Regions from separate parts of the Ottowia sp. SB7-C50 genome, predicted to be linked through region 2. Evidence: predicted binding sites of a transcription regulator. Region 2 holds the regulator's gene; the other holds the start of a gene.
The links. Region 2 encodes FNR, which switches genes on or off when oxygen is low (the NO sensors DNR and NnrR bind a similar motif). Its sites were predicted from a motif close to TTGATNNNNATCAA; they were not measured.
Positions count from the first base shown of each region.

Region 1: R0D99_RS11245 (cation-translocating P-type ATPase) is a predicted target of FNR. The motif match lies at 1,610-1,623, and genes of this name have one in related genera.

Region 1 covers NZ_CP136995.1:2,363,358-2,369,305, reverse strand. The annotation lists gene R0D99_RS11260 (malonyl-CoA synthase) at 1-214, shown strand, start outside; gene R0D99_RS11255 (LapA family protein) at 339-935, shown strand; gene R0D99_RS11250 (universal stress protein) at 1,059-1,502, opposite strand; gene R0D99_RS11245 (cation-translocating P-type ATPase) at 1,702-4,017, shown strand; gene ccoS (cbb3-type cytochrome oxidase assembly protein CcoS) at 4,018-4,155, shown strand; gene ccoN (cytochrome-c oxidase, cbb3-type subunit I) at 4,223-5,659, shown strand; gene ccoO (cytochrome-c oxidase, cbb3-type subunit II) at 5,681-5,948, shown strand, end outside.
Region 2 covers NZ_CP136995.1:1,681,999-1,687,946, reverse strand. The annotation lists partial or broken gene R0D99_RS08060 (sulfite exporter TauE/SafE family protein) at 595-1,420, shown strand; gene R0D99_RS08055 (sulfite exporter TauE/SafE family protein) at 1,461-2,141, opposite strand; gene hemN (oxygen-independent coproporphyrinogen III oxidase) at 2,234-3,616, opposite strand; gene fnr (fumarate/nitrate reduction transcriptional regulator Fnr) at 3,807-4,526, shown strand; gene R0D99_RS08040 (DUF1178 family protein) at 4,581-5,054, opposite strand; gene R0D99_RS08035 (NUDIX hydrolase) at 5,059-5,649, opposite strand; gene R0D99_RS08030 (DUF2818 family protein) at 5,646-5,948, opposite strand, start outside.

The sequences.
Region 1 (5,948 bases), 680 kb from region 2:
CCCGGACTTTGGCGAGGTCGGTGTGGCGGTCATCATCGCCAAACCGGGCGCGCAGCTCGACGGCGACGCGTTGATGGGCCAGCTGAAATCGCAACTGGCCAATTTCAAGATTCCCAAGCGCTGCTTCGTCGAAACCGAACTGCCGCGCAACACCATGGGCAAGGTGCAGAAAAACCTGCTGCGCGACCGCTATCAGGGCCTGTTCAAGCCGTGATCGTTGGCGACGTTCGCTGACAGGTCGGCGCCGCACAGCGGGCTACACTTGCGGACGAATACGCTGCCGGGGCTGGTTTGCCGCGCCCCGGTGATCCTTGCCATCGACCCTGAGTGGATTTCCCATGTCATTGAAATCTCTGCTGCTGTTGCTGATCGGCGCGGCGATCGTCATTTTTGTCGGCCTGAACTGGGTGGCGATGACCACGCCCACCAACCTGACACTGGGCTTTGCCGACGTTCACGCGCCGCTCGGCCTGGTGCTGCTGGGGCTGATGGCGCTGCTGTCCGTGGTGTTCGTCGCGCTGATCGCCTACACCCAGGGCACCGTGCTGATGGAAACCCGCCGCCACGCGAAAGAGCTGTCGGCCCAGCGCGAACTCGCCGACAAGGCAGAGGCGTCGCGCTTCACCGACTTGCGCGCGCACCTGGACAAGGAAATCACGCGCCTGTCGGACGTCATTGGCACACACACGCGTGAAACGCTGGCGCGCGTCGACCGCGCCGAAATGGGGCTGCGCGACCGCCCGGTGGATGCCGAGATCACCCGCCTGGCGCAGGCGGTGGAAACCCATAACCGCGACCTGCATTCGCGGGTGGACCGGCTGGAAATGGGCCTGCGCGAAGGCCTGGCAGGCTACGTGCCCGCACCCGCCACGGTGCGCCCTGCGGTGACGGCGGCGCTGCCCCCCACAGGCGCCCGCGGTGGCGCCGGGTGCTGATCCGGTGGGCGACGCGGTTCCGCGCTGAACGCGGGCGCCTCCCGCGGCGCAATACCAAAAACCTGCTCCAGCGCCGCTACGGCGGCGCTGCCAGCTATCAATGCAGTAGCAGGCCGCTGTCGATCAGCGCAGCACCAGCACCGGGATTTCGGAGTGGGTCAGCACCTGCTGCGTTTCGCTGCCAAGCAGCAGGCGCTTCACGCCCTTGCGGCCATGCGATGCCATGACGATGATGTCGGCCTTGTGTTTCTTGGCACCGGCGATCAGGGCGTCGGACACGACGTCGGACTTGGCCAGCACGGCCTTGACCTTGACGCCCTTCGATTCGGCGGCTTTCTTGACGCCGTCGAGCACGCTCTGGCCGTCGTCGGCCCATTGCTTTTCGACCCGCGCCACGTCGTCGGCCGACAGCGGGATCGAGCCCTCGAAGTAGCTTTGCGGATAGCGCGGCACGACCTTCAGCGCGATCAGTTCTGCACCGCACAGGGCGGCCAGCTGGATGGCGCTGTCGACGGCTTTCTTGGACAGCTTGGAGCCGTCGGTGGCAACGAGAATGCGGGTGTACATGGTGGTTCTCCTCAAAAATTCTTAACGGGCGCGCGGCGGGCCTGCGGACCAGGATACGCACCGAACTGAACGATACCCTAAGTTAACAGGGCATCTGGGTCGGGTTATTGACGCGCGTCAAGATGGGCGACGCGCCTGAACGCGTACAGTCGCCCCCGTGAAGCAAGCTGTAAGCGTCATTTCTTCGGGTGCGGGGGCCTTGGATGCACTCGCGTCGCCACCTGGCGCGGAGCCGGCGCGGGGCGAGGGCGCCTGGACGCTGCTGGACGAACGCGACGAGTGGCTGGAGTTCAGCCGGCCGGTTGAAAAGTCGTCCCACGCGGGGACCGCCGGGCTGTGGGAATCCAGCGTCGTATTCGAAGGCATGCATTGCGCCGCCTGCGCCGGCACCATCGAACAGGCGCTGCGGGCGACGCCGGGCGTGCGCCAGGCCGAGGTGAGTGCGGCCAGCCAACGCGGGCGCGTGGTGTGGGACGAAGGTGTCACCCGGCCATCCGACTGGATGCAGGCGGTGCTGCGAACCGGCTATCGCCCGCTGCCGGCGCACGACGCCTTCGCCACCGAGCGGCGCCAGGCAGAGACCCGCAAGATGCAGTGGCGCCTGGGCGTGGCCGGGCTTTGCATGATGCAGGTGATGATGTACGCCACGCCGACGTACTTCACCGCCAGTGGAGAGATCGAGCCCGATCTGGTCAACCTGCTGCGCTGGGCGCAGTGGGTGCTGTCGGTGCCGGTGGTGCTGTTTTCGTGCCAGCCGTTTTTTCGCAATGCGCTGCTGGACCTGAAGCTGCGGCGCGTCAGCATGGATTTGCCGGTGGCACTGGGCATGCTGATCACCTTTGTCGTCAGCTCGCTCGGCACCTTTGAGCCCGGCGGCCTGTTCGGGCGCGAGGTGTATTTCGATTCGCTGACGATGTTCGTGTTCTTCCTGTTGACCGGGCGCTGGCTGGAATTGCGTCTGCGCGACCGGACGGCAGGCGCGCTGGAAGCCCTGATGCACCGCCTACCCGACAGCGTGCAGCGGTGGAGTACCGCCAGCGCCTGGGAGCGCGTGTCGGTGCGCCGCATCCGCGTGGGCGACCTGCTGCGCGTGTTGCCCGGCGAAGTCTTTCCGGCGGATGGCGTGGTGGTGAAGGGGCAGACGTCGGCCGATGAGGCGCTGCTGACGGGCGAATCGACGCCGTTGATGCGGGGCGAGGGGCAGCGCGTGGTGGCCGGAAGCCACAACCTGACCTCGCCCGTGGACATGCGCGTCGAACAGGTGGGCGGTGAAACGCGCTATGCGCAGATCGTGGCGCTGATGGAGCAGGCGTCCACCAGCAAGCCGCAGATCGCGTTGCTGGCCGATCGGCTGGCCAAGCCGTTCCTGATCTTCGTGCTGATCGCCGCCGGCCTGTCTTGCGCCTGGTGGTGGTCAAGCGACCCGGGCCACGCACTGATGATTGCGGTGGCGATTTTGGTGGTCACCTGCCCGTGCGCGCTGTCGCTGGCCACGCCCGCGGCCATGCTGGCCAGTGCCGGCGCGCTGGCGCGCGATGGCGTGCTGGTGCGCCGCATGCAGGCGCTGGAAACGCTGTCGCACGTGGACACGGTGGTGTTCGACAAGACCGGCACGCTGACGCGCGATGCCTTCGTGCTGGAGGAGGTGCGCCTTCGGCCGGGCGTGGGCCGCGCGCAGGCGCTGGGGCTGGCCGCAGCCATGGCGCAGGCCAGTCTTCACCCCCTGTCGCGGGCCATGGTCGACGCCGCGCGCGACGAAGGCGCGGCCCCGGCGACGGCGCTGACGGACCTGCACGAGGTGATGGGGCAGGGCGTCACGGCCCGTGTGGCCGAGGCAGATGGCAGCTTCAACGACTTGCGGCTGGGCTCAGCCGCGTTCTGCGGCGTGCCTGCCCTGGCGGCGCAGGGGCCGACGACCCATCTGAGCGACTCGAACGGGTGGCTGGCGAGCTTTCACCTGCGCGAAGACCTGCGGCCCGACGCGCGCGCCAGCGTGGAGGCCCTGCGGCGCGAAGGCGTCACGGTGCGGCTGCTGTCTGGCGACCGGCCGGAGGCGGCCGCGCGCCTGGGGCAGCTGGCCGGCATCGACGACGCGCGCGGCGGCTGCCTGCCCGACGACAAGCTGGCCGACCTGCGCGACGCACAGGCGGCGGGCGCCAGCGTGGCGATGGTCGGTGATGGCCTGAACGACGGCCCCGTGCTGGCGGGCGCCGACGTGTCGTTTGCCTTCGGGCGGTCGGTGCCGCTGGCGCGCGCCCAGGCCGATTTCGTCGTGCTGGGCGACCGCCTGTCGCTGATACCGATGTGCCACGCCAAGGCGCGCCGCACCATGCGCATCGTGAGAGAAAATCTCGGCTGGGCGGCGGCCTACAACGCGGTCGGCGTTCCGCTGGCCATGGCCGGCTACATGCCGCCCTGGGCCGCCGGGCTGGGCATGGCGGCCAGTTCGCTGGTGGTGGTGTTGAATGCGCTGCGGCTGTCGAAGCCCGATACGCAGCCGGTCGAGGTGCACTAGATGGATATTCTTTACCTGCTCATCCCGCTGTCGGTGGTGCTGGTTTTCTTTATCCTCGGGGCGTTGTGGTGGGCCATCTACCGTGGCCAGTTCGACGACGTCGACCGGGAAGGCGAGCGGATTCTCGATCACGATTGACGTACGTCAACCGCGACCATAATACGAGTCGGGATACTGCTGAAGGTTTTATCAGGAAGAGGTGGAAATGACATTCGCCAATACACGGGCCACGGTCTATAACGACAAAGTGGTCAGACAATTCGCCATCATGACGGTGGTATGGGGCGTGGTGGGCATGCTGGTCGGCGTGATCATCGCTGCCCAGCTCGCCTGGCCCGAGCTGAATCTGGGGATTCCCTGGCTGAGCTACGGTCGATTGCGACCCCTGCACACCAATGCGGTGATCTTTGCGTTTGGCGGTTGCGGTCTGTTCGCCACCTCCTACTACGTGGTGCAGCGCACCTGCCAGGTGCGCCTGTTCAGCGACAAGCTGGCGGCCTTCACCTTCTGGGGCTGGCAACTCATCATCGTCGCCGCAGCGGTCTCGCTGCCGCTCGGCTTCACCACCGGCAAGGAATACGCCGAGCTGGAGTGGCCGATCGACATCCTGATCACGCTGGTCTGGGTGGCGTACGCGGTGGTGTTCTTCGGCACCGTCGGCACGCGGCGCGTCAAGCACATCTACGTGGCCAACTGGTTCTACGGCGGCTTCATCCTGGCGGTGGCGCTGCTGCACGTGGTCAACAGCGCTGAGATCCCGGTTGGCCCGATGAAGTCCTACTCGGCCTACGCGGGCGTGCAGGACGCCATGGTCCAGTGGTGGTACGGCCACAACGCGGTGGGCTTCTTCCTGACCGCTGGCTTCCTGGGCATGATGTATTACTTCATCCCCAAGCAGGCTGAGCGTCCGGTGTACAGCTATCGCCTGTCCATCGTCCACTTCTGGGCGCTGATCTTCACCTACATGTGGGCCGGCCCGCACCACCTGCACTACACGGCCCTGCCGGACTGGGCGCAGAGCGTGGGCATGCTGTTTTCGCTGATCCTGCTGGCACCCAGCTGGGGCGGCATGATCAACGGCATCATGACCCTGTCGGGCGCCTGGCACAAGCTGCGTGACGACCCGATCCTGCGCTTCCTGATCGTGTCGCTGTCGTTCTACGGCATGTCCACGTTCGAAGGTCCGATGATGTCCATCAAGACCGTCAACGCGCTGAGCCACTACACCGACTGGACGGTGGGCCACGTGCACTCCGGTGCGCTGGGCTGGGTGGGCCTGATCACCATGGGCTCCATGTACTACCTGATCCCGCGCCTGTTCGGCCAGAAGCAGATGTACAGCATGAAGGCCGTTGAGGTGCACTTCTGGACCGCCACCATCGGTATCGTGGTCTACATCGCCGCGATGTGGATTGCCGGTGTGATGCAAGGCCTGATGTGGCGCGCCGTCAACGCCGACGGCACCCTGACCTACACCTTCGTCGAGTCGGTGAAGGCCACCTATCCGTTCTATGTGCTGCGTCTGCTGGGCGGCCTGCTGTATCTCGGCGGCATGCTCATCATGCTGTGGAACACCGTCAAGACTGCGGCTGCCGGCCGTGCCACGCCGGTGCAGATTCCGGCCGTGGCCGCCCACGCCTGAAGCCAGTAAGGAGTAAACAACATGGCTCAAGCACATCCCACCACGGGTCACGCCAAGATCGAGACCAGCAACTTCCTGATGATCGTGCTCATCCTGCTCACCGTGGCGGTGGGCGGCATCGTCGAGATCGTCCCGCTGTTCTTCCAGAAGTCCACCACGCAGCCGATCGAAGGCCTCAAGCCCTACACCGCGCTGCAGCTGGCCGGTCGTGACATCTACCAGCGAGAAGGCTGCTACAACTGCCACTCGCAGATGATCCGCCCCTTCCGCGCCGAAGCGCTGCGCTACG
Region 2 (5,948 bases):
TCGCCAAACTCCTTAGCCCCATTGACTTCGCCGCGAGCGAAGAATTGTTCACGGCGGGATCTGAACTGGGATTGCCAGACCGCTGGCTCCCCAACGGCCACAGAGTCACAGCGCAGCCGCCTCCCCCCTTTCGACTTCGCCACCGGCGAAGGAGTGTTGTGGGTAGCCGCGGAGCTGGCTTAGCCAGTCCGCTGGCTGCGTCCCCCCGCGCAGCAAGGGGGGAAGCCGCGTCAGCGGCTCAGGGGGGTAAAATCCACCCGTCTGCGATGCATGCCGGGCTTTATATTTCCTTGAACCAATGCTCGTATGAGCAAGGGCTTGGAACATTGTCTGGTCGGCGTGAACGTCTCGCGTCAGATGATCCCAAGACCAGTCTGACCTCGCCCACCTGAACCCCTGCGTTCAGGATGACGGTCCGGTGGCATTCGCAGACAACTTATTCGGCGTTCCCCCCTGAGGCGCTGGCGCGCCTTCCCCCCTGTCGTACGGGGGGACGACGCCAGTGGCCGGTGCAAGCCCGGCCACGGCGCCACTTGCGTGGCCTGCTCCGCGGCCTTCTGATTCATCGACTTCCTACGCGCTGCAGTCCCGCTCATGCCCATCGAACCTGTGCTGATCATCGAACTCGCCCTGCTGGGTCTGGCCACCGGCTTTCTGGCGGGCTTGCTGGGCATTGGGGGGGGGCATGATCATGGTGCCGTTCATCTCGACCATGCTGGGTGCGCGCGGCGTGGCGCCGGGGCTGGCGGTGAAGATGGCGATTGCGACGTCGATGGCCACCATCATCTTCACGTCGATCAGCAGCGTGCGGGCCCACCACAAGAAGGGCGCGGTGCGCTGGGACATCGTCAAGAAGCTGGCGCCGGGCATCGTGCTGGGCGCGATGCTGGCCAGCGTGGGGGTGTTCGCGCTGCTCAAGGGCGCCCTGCTCTACTTCGTGTTCGGCGGCTTCGTCGCGTTTTCGGCCGTCCAGATGTACCTGGACAAGAAGCCCGCGCCCACGCGCCAACTGCCGGGCACGCCGGGGTTGCTGGGCGCGGGCGGCGTCATCGGCTTTCTTTCGGGGCTGGTGGGTGCCGGGGGTGGCTTCGTCAGCGTGCCCTTCATGACCTGGTGCAACGTCGCCATCCACAACGCGGTGGCCACCAGCGCTGCGCTGGGCTTTCCGATTGCGCTGGCCAACGTGGCGGGCTACGTCGTCGCGGGGCAAGGGCTGACCGACACGCCGCCCTATTCGTTCGGTTATCTGTGGCTGCCTGCGCTGGTGGTCATCGCGTGCTGCAGCGTGCTGATGGCGCCGGTGGGCGCCAAGGCCGCGCACACGCTGCCGGTCAAGAAGCTCAAGCGCGCCTTCGCGGTCGTGCTGGCTGTGCTGTCGGTCTACATGCTGAACAAGGGGCTGTCGGCGCTGGCGGGTTGATGGCCGCAGCCGTGGGCAGGACGTGCGCCAGCGCGCTCAGTCAGCGCGGCACGACACACCAGGGCGCCTGATCGTGCACCAGGCCCATCCACAAGCCCCAGCCGGCGGTCAGCAGCAGCGCCAGACCCGCCAGGCGCATGCCCCATGGCCTGTCTGTGCGGTTGCCCAGCTTCAGTAGCAGCCACGGACCGGCCCACAGCGATACGCCCGACCCCAGCGCGAACAGCGCCATGACGGCCGCGCCGCCGGGCACGCTGCCCGCCAGCGCCGCAACCATCACGGCCGAATACAGCAGCCCGCACGGCAACAAGGCCCAAGCCACGCCCAGGCCAAGCGGCGCCACCAGGCCCATGGACTGCGTTGCCGAGCGCACCCTGGCCCACACGCGGCGCGCGCCGGTTTCCAGCCACGCGGGCTGACGCGCCTGGATCAGCAGCAACAAGCCGAGCATGATGGCCGCGACATGGACCATGGTCCACAGCGGCCGCAGCGCGGCGGACTGCACCGTCAGCCAGCCCAGCCCCTGCATGGTGGCCGAGGCCACCGCGCCCAGCGCGGCGTAACCCGCCACGCGCCCCACCTGGAACATCCCGATGGCCTGCGTGCCGCGCGGCGCCGCCGCCTGCCCGATGCCGGCGCAGGCCGCGCCACACATGGCAATACAGTGGGGGCCGCCCGCCAGGCCCATGACAAGGGCGGTCACGGCAAGAGAAGCTTGCATGCAGTCAGTGGATACGCAAAACCAGAGGCGAGCCGACAAAGGCTCGCCGTCATTCTGTCATCGAAGCCTTGCCCCTGTGGCGCGGCGCGACATCAGATGATCTTGGAGAAGCGGGCGCGCGTGCGGTCGGCCTGCAGGTACTTGTCGAACATCATGGCCACGCCGCGCACGAAGAACCAGCCCAGGGCCGTGACCTGGATGCCGGTATCGCTCAGCTTGACCAGGCCCTGGTCCTCCATGGCGCGCAAGGCTTCCAGCTCAGCAGCGAAGTAATCGCGGAAGTCGATGAGGTGCGCCAGCTCGATCGACTCGAACAACACCTCGCCCTGGCACATCAACGCCATGATGACGGCGCGGCGAAGCAGGTCGTCGCGCGACACCGCCAAGCCACGCACCACCGGCAGATGCCCGTGGTCGAGCAGGTCCTGGTATTCCTCCAGCGACTTGGCGTTCTGGCTGTAGGTGGCCCCCACCTTGCCGATGGCGGACACGCCCAGGCCGATCAGGTCGCAATCCGGCTGCGTGCTGTAGCCCTGGAAGTTGCGGTGCAGCCGCCCCTGCCGCTTGGCGACCGCCAGCGCGTCGTTGGGCAGGGCGAAGTGGTCCATGCCGATGTAGTCGTAGCCGGCCGCTTCAAAGGCGGCCAGCGCGCGCGCCAGCATGGCGACCTTGTTGGCCGCACCCGGCAGGTCGATGGCGATGATGCGGCGCTGCGGCTTGAAGCGCTCCGGCAGGTGTGCATAGGCGTAGAGCGCGATGCGGTCCGGCCGCAGTTCGCTCACCTGCGCCAGCGTGCGCTCGAACGACTCCGGCGTCTGCTTGGGCAGCCCGTAGATCAGGTCGGCGTTGATCGATTCAAAGCCGATGCGGCGCGCCGCATCGACCAGCGCGAACACCTTGTCGGCCGGCTGGATGCGGTGCACGGCCTTCTGGACCAGCGGGTCAAAATCCTGCACACCCAGGCTAAGGCGGTTGAAACCCAGTCGCGCCAGCGTTTCAAGGCGTGCCTCGTCCACGGTGCGCGGGTCCACCTCGATGGAGTATTCACCGCCCGGCACCAGGCTGAAGTTGCGGCGCAGCATGGACATCAGCTCGCGCAGTTCATCGTCGCTGAAAAAGGTGGGCGTGCCGCCGCCCAGGTGCAACTGGCTGACGGGCAGGCCCGCACCCAGGTGTTGCACGTGCAGGTCCACCTCCTTGCTCAGATAGCGCAGATAAGGTGCGCTGCGCTCATGGTGCTTGGTGATGATCTTGTTGCACGCGCAGTAGTAGCACAGCGATTCACAAAACGGGATGTGCACGTACAGCGACAACGGCAACGCCAGCGCCGCGGGGCCGGCGCGGCGCTGGTCCAGCGCCTGCACATAGTCTGCCTCGCCAAAAGCCTCGACGAACCGGTCTGCCGTCGGATACGAGGTGTAGCGCGGGCCGGGAACGTCGAACTTGGTCAGCAGTCCGGTGGTGATGGCGGTCATCGCTTTTTTCCTTTGAACCTGACCCCGAACTTTCGCCGTGTCGAGCGGCTGGCGCCTTGACAATGATCAAGGTATCCGAGCGGATTCGTCGGGTTTTTGCGTTGAATCAAGGCTTTGGGGTGCAACGACCGCATGGCCTAAAATGGGCTTGCTTGACGATGCTCAAGATCCACCTTGCCCACGTGCCCGCATGACGCCGCAAACCATCAAAGTCGCCTGCTCCAACTGCAACCTGCGCGAGCTATGCATGCCGATGGGTCTGTCGGGCGACGACCTGGGCAAGCTGGACGACCTGGTCGCCACGCGGCGCAAGATCAAGCGGGGATCGCCGCTGTTCTCCAACGGCGATACTTTCAATGCGCTGTATGCCATTCGCACGGGCTTCTTCAAGACCTGCATCGCCACCGAGGACGGCCGCGATCAGGTGACAGGCTTCCAGATGGCCGGAGAAATCATCGGCCTCGACGGCATCGTGGGCGACCGACATACGTGCGATGCCGTGGCGCTGGAAGACGCCGAAGTCTGCGTCATGCCGTACGACCGCATCGAGGAGTTGTCGCGCCAGGTGCCGGCCCTGCAGACGCATGTACACAAGATCATGAGCCGCGAGATCGTGCGTGAGCACGGGGTGATGCTGCTGCTGGGCAGCATGCGCGCCGAAGAGCGCCTGGCCGCCTTCCTGCTGAACCTGGTTCAGCGGCTGCATGCGCGCGGGTTTTCCCAGAGCGAACTGGTGCTGCGGATGACCCGCGAAGAAATCGGCAGCTACCTGGGGCTGAAGCTCGAAACCGTGAGCCGCACGTTCTCGAAGTTTGCCGAGGAAGGCATCGTCGAAGTGAAGCAGCGCCACGTGCGCATTGTGGATACGGAAGCGCTGCGCGCCATCGTCAACGCGCCGGCGTGCGCCTGAGCGACTGCCATCACACCGCCCCTGCCGTCCTCGCAGGGCGACCAAGACCAAGAGTTACTGAAGCGTGTCCTTGAAGCCGGGCGGCAAAGGCAGCGGCAGCACGACAATGCCTTCGTCCAGCAATTCTTCCGTCTGCTCGATGGAGGCCTGGCCCCGAATCCCCCGCTCCGCCGCTTCGCCGTAGTGCATGCGGCGCGCCTCTTCGGCAAAGCGTTCGCCCACGTCCTCGGTAGACGCCACCACGCGACGCACCATTTGCAGCCAGGCGGCCTGCATCGCCGCAGCTGGCATGACCGCTGCCGTGGAACGTTCGGTCGGTACTGCGGACGGGGGAGCCGACGGTGTGGCCGGCGCGGTCGTCGAGCCCAGGTTAAGCCGGGGCGCGCTGGGCAGCTTCACGACCTGGCTGTCGCCGCACATCGGGCACGCCAGCAACTGCCGCGTGAGCTGGTCCTGAAAGTCGTCCTCGGACGAAAACCAGCCCTCGAAAGCATGGCCGTGCGTGCATTGAAGGTCGAGCACTTTCATGGCGTCAGTCGGGCACCGCTGCCTGCCAATCCAGCTTCCAGGCGCCGCTTTGCACGTTCTGCAGCCAGAGCGCCCCAATAAGCGTCTTGGCGTCGGTGACCTGGCCATCGCGACACCAGGCAATCAATTCGTGGACGGGCAAGGTGAACACATCGAGAAACTCGCCCTCGTCCAGACGGCGTTCGCCCGCTTGCAAGTCGCGGGCAAACCAGATCTCGATGAATTCGGTCGAGTAGGACACTACGGGATGCAGCACGCCGGCACGCGCCCATTCACGGGCGGTGTACCCGGTTTCTTCACGCAGCTCGCGCTGGGCGCAGCGGAGCGTGGTTTCGCCGGCATCGAGCTTGCCGGCGGGAAACTCCACCATCACCTGCTGCACAGGGTAGCGATACTGCCGCTCCAGCACCAATTCGGTCGAACCCGTGGCCGTCTGCAGCAACGGCACGATCATCACCGCGCCGGGGTGAACAACGTATTCGCGCTGTGCCGTTGTGCCATCGGGCAGTCTGACTTGATCGCAGAAGGCGTGGAGAAAGTGCCCTTTGAGGACTTCGCGCCCGTCGACGCGAACCTCGGCCAGATGGTCGCTCATCGGCCGCCCCGGCGCACCAGATAGCGATAGACGAAGCCCGGAAACGCCAGCGTCAGGAACATGGCGCCGGTGACGGCGTAGAACTCCCAGCCTTGCGACTGGTTCTGCCCCACCGCGCGCTCCATCGCCATGCCGATACCGATGACGACCGCATACCAGAACAGCAATTCAGCGAGCCGCCAGGCCAGGTTCTTGACCGGTGCCTTGAGCGGCACCACGGTCAACAGGCGTTGGTTGACGAACGGCAGGTTGGCGGCAACGAATGCCAGCAGAATGAGCAGCCAGATCGAAACCGATTG